DNA from 2 places in the Microbacterium sp. NPDC089987 genome. Region 2 is predicted to be linked to the other one. Evidence: predicted binding sites of a transcription regulator. Region 2 holds the regulator's gene; the other holds the start of a gene.
The links. The regulator LexA, encoded in region 2, represses DNA repair genes until DNA is damaged. The targets are predictions, from matches to a motif close to TCGAACANNTGTTCGA.

Region 1 (4,421 bases), on a different contig from region 2:
ACCGCAAACTCCAGCGGCGGGATCATGCTGGTTGACGAGGTCTTGGCCGCCCCTGAACTCGAAGCCAGCGCACCCTAAAGTAGGTCCCAGTCCCCTGACGAGCTCAGCGAAAGCACGGACTCCTCAGCCTCGAACGACACGGTCTCGATTGTGATCAACACCCGGCTACGGGGAGTGATGAGGGCTCTGATCTGCCGACCATCCGTCGTCGCGAATCGCACCAACGAACCAGCCGTGGCCACGGCGGCGGCGAACTGCTCGCAGAGCGCATCGACATCCTCTGAGGGCGTGAGGATAAAGCTTGAGCCATCGATGCTGACTCGAGTCCGCTGCACCGTTCGATCACGCATACACAGACGGTAAGACTCGCACACCCCCAGACTGAACGGGGTTGCGGAAGTGGCTACGCTGAGGCAGTCTCCACGCTGCGTTCCCCCGGGCTGCCCTCTACTGGCTCCGGCACAACATAAAGTCCGGACGGCGAATTTGCGGTGAAGGTGAGGGCCTCAACCCACGCGCGGTTGATTGCAGGAGCACGACTGCCGAAGTACTTGAAGACCATCGACGACGCCGAATGAATCCACACCGTCGTACGACCGCCCCCGGTGCTAGTGTCTTCTCTCCATGTGAAAGCGAACGGCTCCCCGCGACGCAACTTCGCCGTGATAGCCAACTGGACATGAGTGAGGGTGCGGTCTTCGAGTTCGACCTTCGGTCCACCCTCATAAATAAATCTGCCCATGATGACCTCCCCCGCCACGTATTGTCCACACTAGCCGCGGTGCGCCTCCAGCCGATGAGGGCACCGCTTCGCTCCCGCAGCCGAGATCGAGTAACCAGACGGCAACTACTATCGGGGCAACTCCGGGTTGGCTGCACAAAGCCGTTCAAGGCGCCATCGCCCGGTCTGTACACAGTTGCCGTGAGAGGGCCGTTCGTGCTGACGCTCGTCGTCGCTGTGACGTCGATCGCAGTTCTGATCCCCTGCCGATACCTACAGGGCGTGAGCACGATGGCCGTCGGGAATGGACAACGAGTGGCCCGACGCAAACGCTCAACCAGTCCTGAAGTGGCCGTGGCTACTCCTGCATCACCACATTGCGTTGCGTCTGGCTGCGCCACCGCCGCGTGTCGAGAGTGGAGAGTCTCGGCGTGCGCCACTTCTGCTCCGCATCCCACCACGCGGGCCCGCGGATCTGCGGGAGGCCGCCGTTCATGCGGATCTCCCACCCGGACTGGCCGAGGGATCGGTGATGCCACCAGCAGAGCGGGACGCCGTTGTCGGTATGCGTCGGACCGCCGCGGGCATGCTCTGTCACATGGTGGATCTCGCACCAGGTCGCGGAGACGTGGCATCCGGGGATCAGGCATTCCTTGTCTCGAGCGACGATGGCACGCCGCTGGAACACGGTGAACACCCGGTCGGTGGTCGTTATCCCCACGATTCGGCCCCCGTCGAACAGCACGCGCTGCACCGCCGCCGTGCAGGCGGTGTGGGTCGCAACGTTCAGCGGAACGGCCGCATCAGAGCCGGGTAGCGTCGCCCAGCCGGTGCCGGCGGCGAAGTCGGCTGCGTCGACGTGCACGACGAGCGTCGGCGCGGCACCGCCGAGCGACGGCATCTCGCTGTGTCGAGCGGCGATGCCGAGAGCGGCAGCGAGGGCGTCGTGCCGCTTCTGTGCCGGTGTGCGCGGATCGATCACCTTGCGCGGGTCGCTGTTGAACTCGTCATCGCTGCCGGGGTCGTCGTCGATGGTGAACCGGACGCCGGTGTCGGGAGCACCGCCGACCTTCGGGTTGTTGTAGGCGTCGTCGATGAGCTGAAACTGCGCAGCCAGCTCGGGGGTGAGGCCTCCCCGCACGGGGTGGAGACCGTCGCGCACCCGGCCGATTGTGAACCCTCGGCGCGCCTGCGCGCGCTCGTCTGACGGCTCGGCCCCGTCGGGGTCGAGAGCGATCGCGAGAGCGGCCGCGAACTGCTTCAGGTCTTCCGCCGACGCTCGCGGCGCCTTCCCGCGCTCGACGTCATCCGCACCCGGAAGCTCGTCGCCGCGCGCGAACGCCGCGAGGTTGGCATCCGCCCACATCCGCTGCTCGACCGTGATGCGATCCCGAGCGCGCTCCAACGGACCGACCGCCGCCAGCAGACCGTCGACTCCGACGGCGCCGTCGAGCAGAGCCTCGCGCATGGCAGGCCAGCGAGCGGGCATCCGCTCCCCCGACACGAGGTTCGTCTCACGCTGCACGGCATCTGCCGCCCGCATAATCCGCGCCGCGGTGGATGCATCCACGAGCGCGGCTCGGCGGAGCATCTCGTTCATGCCCCGGCATCCGAATCGATGCCCGAACTCGGTGTCGGCTGTCGCCGCCGTCTCGACGATGCCGGCATCGGCCAGCCGCGATATCTCCCCGAGGCCGGCGAGCGCCTCAGCGCGCGACGCGTCGGACAGTCCCGCCAGAGCGTCGGTCGCCAGCAGACCGCGCAGGTCAGCGGCGACCTGAGCGAGAGCATCGGCGGGGCTGTTCATACCTCTATTCTGACGAGGGCCACCGACATTGGCGGGGCCGATATCCCCAGATCAGAAAAACTTTTCGGGAGGATTTTCCGGATGCCGAGCAGGCGACGAACGTCTGACGCGCGGGCTCAGCCCCGCACGGCGAGCACGAACGGCAGCACCTCGCTCACCCCGGCGCGGCGCAGCTCTCGGGCAGCGACCGTCAGCGTCCACCGGCTGTCGGCCTGGTCATCGACGAGAAGCACCGGCCCATCCGGCAGTGCCAGATCCGAAGCGCTGAGGCGATCCCACAGTCCGGCAAGACGGAACACGCTGTTGCCACCCGGCTCACCGCTCGGTCCGCCGTTCGCGAAGCCGAGCGCGCCGAGGTACGGCAGCCGCCCTATGCTCGCGATGCCGCGAGCCAACGAGTCGACGAGCAGCGGCTTCGACCGCGACGGCATCGCGATCACCGCGACCGGCCGTCTCTCCCAGCCCCAACCGGCCAGCACGCGCACGCACGCCTCGAGCACCTGAGGGGTGACCTCGGCATCCGGAGCTCCGGCGGCGAACATCTGCCGCAACGTCCCGCCCCAACCGAGGTCGGTGAGCCTCGCCAGCGCGCGCCCCTCCCCCGCCTGCTCGTCAGCGGGAATGCGCCCCTTCACCGGCACGCCGACTCGATCGCCACCGGTGGCCCATTGCTTTCGCGGCTCGATCGGCACGCCGACCCGGTCGAGCGCGCCGGATGCCGCTGCTCCGGCATCCGAGCCGATCTCGGTCGGAAACCATGGGCCGGCGCAGTTGTCGCAGCGACCGCACGGCGCGGCCGTGTCATCGTCGAGCGAGCGCTGCAGGAACTCCATCCGACAGCCGTAGGTCTGCTGGTAGTCGATCATGTGCTGCTGCTCGGCCCGGCGCTCGGCGGCGATGCGCTCATATCGCTCGGCGTCGTACACCCAGGGCTGACCGGTGGCGACCCAGCCGCCCTGCACGCGCCGCACGGCGCCGTCGACGTCGAGCACCTTCAGCAGCAGCTCGAGCGGCGTGCGCCGGATATCGACGATCGCCTCGAGTGCGGGAGTCGAAAGCGGCTGATCTCCCAGCGCCGCGATCACGCGCTCCGCGCGTTCGCGGTCGGGCATCGATGCGGTGGCGAAGTAGTGCCAGATGTCCCGATCCTCCACACCCGGCAGCAGCAGCACGTCCGCGCTGTCACTGGCACGCCCGGCACGACCGACCTGCTGGTAGTAGGCGACCGGCGACGACGGGGCGCCGAGATGCACGACGAAGCCGAGATCGGGCTTGTCGAAGCCCATGCCCAGCGCGCTGGTCGCGACGAGCGCCTTGACCTCGTTGCGCTTGAGCATCCCCTCCGATTCCTCGCGCTCCTCGGCATCGGTCTGCCCGGTGTACGCGCGCACCTCGTGCCCCTGCTCGCGCAGCAGCCGGGCGGTGTCGACCGCGGCCGACACCGTGAGCGCGTAGATGATCCCCGAGCCGGGCAGATCGTTCAGGTGGCTGAGCAGCCAGGCCAGGCGCTGTGCGGAGCCGGGCAGCTGCAGCACTCCGAGCCGGAGGGATGCCCGGGCCAGCGGTCCACGAATCGTCAGGACCCCGGCATCCGCCGGTGAAGCCCCACCGAGCTGCTCGGCCACGTCGGCGACAACTCTGCTGTTCGCCGTCGCCGTGGTCGCCAGCACCGGCACGCCGGCGGGCATCTCGGCGATCAGCTCGCGCAGGCGCCGGTAGTCGGGTCGGAAGTCGTGCCCCCAGTCGCTGATGCAGTGCGCCTCGTCGACCACGAGCATCCCGATCCGGCGGATCAGCGCCGGCAGCTGGTTCTCGCGGAACGCCGGGTTGTTCAGCCGCTCGGGCGAGACGAGCAGCACGTCGACCTCGTCGCGATCGAGCCGCCCGATGACG
Region 2 (4,421 bases):
GATTCGTCGATCCCCGAGTCGTTCTCGTTCTACGATCAGGTGCTCGACGCCGCGGTCACGGTGGGCGCCATCCCCGCCCGCTTCGACGACCTGCGCGATGCAGACGGCTCCATCGGGCTGGGCGCGTACTTCACCGTCGCGCGCGGCGAGGGAGAGCGCGCACCGCTCGAGATGACGAAGTGGTTCGACTCCAACTACCACTACCTCGTCCCCGAGATCGGCCCCGAGACGACCTTCTCGCTCGCCAGCGAGCACCTCGTGCAGCAGGTCGCCGAGGCGACGGCCGCCGGATACGTCACCCGCCCGGTGATCGTCGGACCGGTCACCCTGCTCGCGCTGGCGAAGGCGTCGGACGATGCGCCGGAGGGGTTCGAGCCGCTCAGCCGCCTCGACGACGTGCTGCCCGTCTACGCCGAGCTGCTCACCAAGCTGAAGGCCGCCGGCGCCCAGTGGGTGCAGCTCGACGAGCCGGCGCTGGTCAGCGAGTCGCTGCCGGTCGACACCGCCGCTCTCGCTGATGCCGCCGCCCGCGCCCTCGGTGCTCTCGGCGGCGTGAGAGAGCGCCCGCGGATCTTCGTGGCCGCGCCCTACGCCGCGCTGGGCGCGACGCTCGAGGTGCTGGCGGCCGCGCCCGTCGAGGCCATCGGCATCGACCTCGTCCGCGGCGAGGTGCCCGCCGCGCTCCCCGCGCTCGAGGGCAAGACCCTCGTCGGCGGCGTGATCGACGGGCACAACATCTGGCGCGGCGACCTCGACGCGGCGTTCGCCAAGCTCGAGTCGCTGCGTGAGCTCGGGGCGTCGAGCATCTCGGCATCCACCTCCACCTCGCTGCTGCACGTGCCGCACGACGTCGACGACGAGACCGCGCTCGATCGGCGTCTCGTCTCGTGGCTCGCCTTCGCCGACCAGAAGGTCGGCCAGGTCGTCACCCTCGCTCACGGTCTGGCTCAGGGCCGGGATGCCATCGCCGACGCGCTGGACTCGGCATCCGCCGCCCTCGCCGACCGACGCGACGCCCCCGGCGTGCGCGACGGCGCCGTGCGCGGGCACGAGGTCGCCGAGACCGAGTTCTCGCGCGTCTCGTACGCCGAGCGCGAGAACGCACAGCAGGCGCTGAACCTCCCCGCACTTCCGCTGACGACGATCGGGTCGTTCCCGCAGACCGGCGACATCCGCCGGGCGCGTGCGCAGTTCCTGCGCGGCGAGCTGCCGGCTGACGACTACGACGACTTCCTGCGCCGCGAGATCGACCAGGTCGTCGCCCTGCAGGAGGAGCTCGGCCTCGACGTGCTCGTGCACGGCGAGCCCGAGCGCAACGACATGGTGCAGTACTTCGCCGAGCACCTCGACGGGTTCGCCGTCACCCAGCACGGCTGGGTGCAGTCGTACGGCTCGCGTGCCACGCGCCCGTCGATCCTCTGGGGAGACGTCTCGCGCCCCGCCCCGATCACCGTCTCGTGGGCCGCGTACGCCCAGTCCCTGAGCACCAAGCCGGTCAAGGGCATGCTCACCGGTCCCGTGACCATCCTCGCGTGGTCGTTCGTGCGCGACGACCAGCCGCTCGGCGAGACGGCCAACCAGGTCGCCCTCGCCCTGCGCGATGAGATCACCGACCTCGAGGGTGCGGGGATCGCGATCATCCAGGTCGATGAGCCGGCACTGCGCGAGCTGCTGCCGCTGAAGGCGGCGGATCAGGCCGACTACCTCGACTGGTCGGTGCGCTCGTTCCGGCTCGCGACCGGCGGCGCCGCCGCGGGAACGCAGATTCACACGCACCTCTGCTACTCGGAGTTCGGCGTCGTGATCGACGCGATCCGCGCGCTCGATGCCGACGTCACCTCGATCGAGGCCGCGCGCAGCCGCATGGAGGTCGTCGCCGACATCGCGCGCTTCGGCTTCGACCACGGAGTCGGACCGGGCGTCTACGACATCCACTCGCCGCGCGTTCCCAGCGTCGAGGAGATCGAGGCGCTGCTGCGCCGCGCGGTCGACGAGCTGCCGCTGCGCCAGCTGTGGGTGAACCCCGACTGCGGCCTGAAGACCCGTGCCTACGAGGAGACGGTGCAGTCGCTGCGCAACATCGTCGAGGCCACCCGGCGTGTTCGCGAGGACGTCGCCGTGACCGTCTGAGTCCCCTCCACCACGAAGAGGCGCCCCTTCCCGAGCAGACGGGAAGGGGCGCCTCTTCTGTGCGAATGCCGGATCAGACCGCGCGGAGCACCGCGACGACCTTGCCCAGCACGACCGCCTCATCGCCCAGGATGGGCTCGAAGGCCGAGTTGCGGGGGAGCAGCCAGGTGTGGCCGTCACGACGGCGAAAGGTCTTCACCGTCGCCTCGCCGTCGATCATCGCGGCGACGATCTCGCCGTTCTCGGCGTTGTTCTGCGTGCGCACCACGACCCAGTCGCCGTCGCAGATGGCCGCGTCGATCATCGACTCGCCGTTGACCTTGAGCATGAACAGGTCGCCCTTGCCCACGAGCTGCCTGGGCAGTGGGAAGATCTCCTCCACCTGCTGATCTGCCGTGATCGGCACACCGGCCGCGATCTGCCCGACGAGGGGCACCAGGGCGGCATCGCCCACCGACGGCGCGGTGTCGGCGGGATTCTCGGCGCCGGTGCCGGGAAGGTCGATCAGCACCTCCATCGCGCGGGTCTTGCCGGGATCGCGACGCAGGTAGCCGCTCAGCTCGAGCTGCCCGAGCTGGTGGGTGACGCTGGAGAGCGACTTGAGTCCCACGGCGTCGCCGATCTCGCGCATGCTCGGCGGGTAGCCGTGGCGGGCGATCGAGGTCTGGATCACCTCGAGGATCGCCATCTGCTTGGGGCTGAGGCTCTTGCGGCGCCGCGTGCGGGGAGCCTCGGCTGCGGTCTCGGGGGTCTCGCTCATGGGTGCTCCTTCATGCCCTCACACGGTGCGGATCCGCGTCATCGCGGGGATCCGATTCGAATGTCGGTGGCCCATGGTGGGCTGACTTCATCGAAACCGTATCCGAGTTCTCTCGGAAAACGGAAGATCTGTTCGAGCGTGTCGCGGAAGTGTCGGCACTGTATTCGAAGAATCCTTGACAGATGTTCGATATCGAAGATAGATTCGGAACGTAGCTTCGCATCCGGCATCCCCGGCCGGATGCCGGATGCGAAAGCTGCACCACTCCCGCCCGATGGGCGGGGAGAGTGAAGAGGAGCATCACATGAGCACCATCAGCATCCAGACCCCCCTGACCGCATCGGTCTCGGCAGCTGCCCGGCGTTCTGTCCCCACCCGGCTGCGCCTCACCGCGCGCGGCCGTCGTCTGCTCGCCACGCTCGCCGCCGCGCCGGTCATCGCCGGAATCGGCGTCTCCGTGCTGGCAGGGGGCTCGGCCCTCGCATCCGGGGAGAGCGACCCGGTCGCCTTCGAGACCGTGACCGTGCTGCCCGGCGACACTCTCTGGTCTATCGCCGCCGAGGCCGCGCCCGCAGCCGATCCGCGTGATGTCATCGACGACATCAAGCGGCTCAACAACCTCACCTCCGGCATGATCCAGGTGGGCACCTCGATCGCCATCCCGACCGCCTACTCCGGGGCCGCGCACTCCGAGTGAGGGCGCACCGTCATCCGCGGCGGTGGCCGCGATGCGCGGCCTACGATGGAGCATGTGACATCCCTCGATGAGCTGCCCCTCCGCGCCGATCTGCGCGGACTCACGCCGTACGGTGCCCCGCAGGTGCCGCTTCCCGTCGCTCTGAACGTCAACGAGAACACCCATGCCGTCCCCGACGAGGTCGCGAGCGACATCCTCGACGACATCGCCCTCGCGCTGCGAGACGTCAACCGCTACCCCGACCGCGAGTTCAGCTCTCTGCGAGAGGCCTTCGCGGACTACCTCGGTCACGGACTGACTGCCGAGCAGATCTGGGCCGGCAACGGCTCGAACGAGGTGCTGCAGCACATCATGCAGGCATTCGCCGGCCCCGGTCGAACGGCGTTCGGTTTCGCGCCCACGTACTCCATGTATCCGCTGATCACGCAGGGCACCGGAGCGCGGTGGATCGCGGGCACGCGTCAGGAGGACTTCACGATCCGCCCTGACGATGCCGCACGGCAGATCGCCGAGGTCGACCCCGACGTCGTCATCCTCTGCACGCCGAACAATCCCACCGGCACGCCGCTCGGGCTCGACGTCATCGAGGCCGTCTACGAGGCGGCTCGCGGGGTCGTGATCGTCGACGAGGCCTACCAGGAGTTCGCCCCGCATGACGCGCCCTCGGCGCTCAGCCTGCTCGACGGTCGCCCGCGCCTCGCTGTCTCGCGCACGATGAGCAAGGCGTTCGCCTTCGCCGGCGCTCGCGTCGGATATCTCGCCGCCGACCCGGCGTTCATCGACGCGCTGCGCCTCGTGCGCCTTCCGTACCACCTCAGCGCGCTCACGCAGGCG

Region 1: ACIPV2_RS02460 (DUF222 domain-containing protein) is a predicted target of LexA. The motif match lies at 2,581-2,596, and genes of this name have one in related genera.

The regions. Positions count from the first base shown of each region.
Region 1 is NZ_JBIVGE010000001.1:533,820-538,240, reverse strand. It holds gene ACIPV2_RS02465 (hypothetical protein) at 1-78, shown strand, start outside; gene ACIPV2_RS02460 (DUF222 domain-containing protein) at 1,080-2,528, opposite strand; gene ACIPV2_RS02455 (RecQ family ATP-dependent DNA helicase) at 2,645-4,421, opposite strand, start outside.
Region 2 is NZ_JBIVGE010000003.1:29,130-33,550, reverse strand. It holds gene metE (5-methyltetrahydropteroyltriglutamate--homocysteine S-methyltransferase) at 1-2,130, shown strand, start outside; gene lexA (transcriptional repressor LexA) at 2,204-2,890, opposite strand; gene ACIPV2_RS12995 (LysM peptidoglycan-binding domain-containing protein) at 3,195-3,587, shown strand; gene ACIPV2_RS12990 (histidinol-phosphate transaminase) at 3,633-4,421, shown strand, end outside.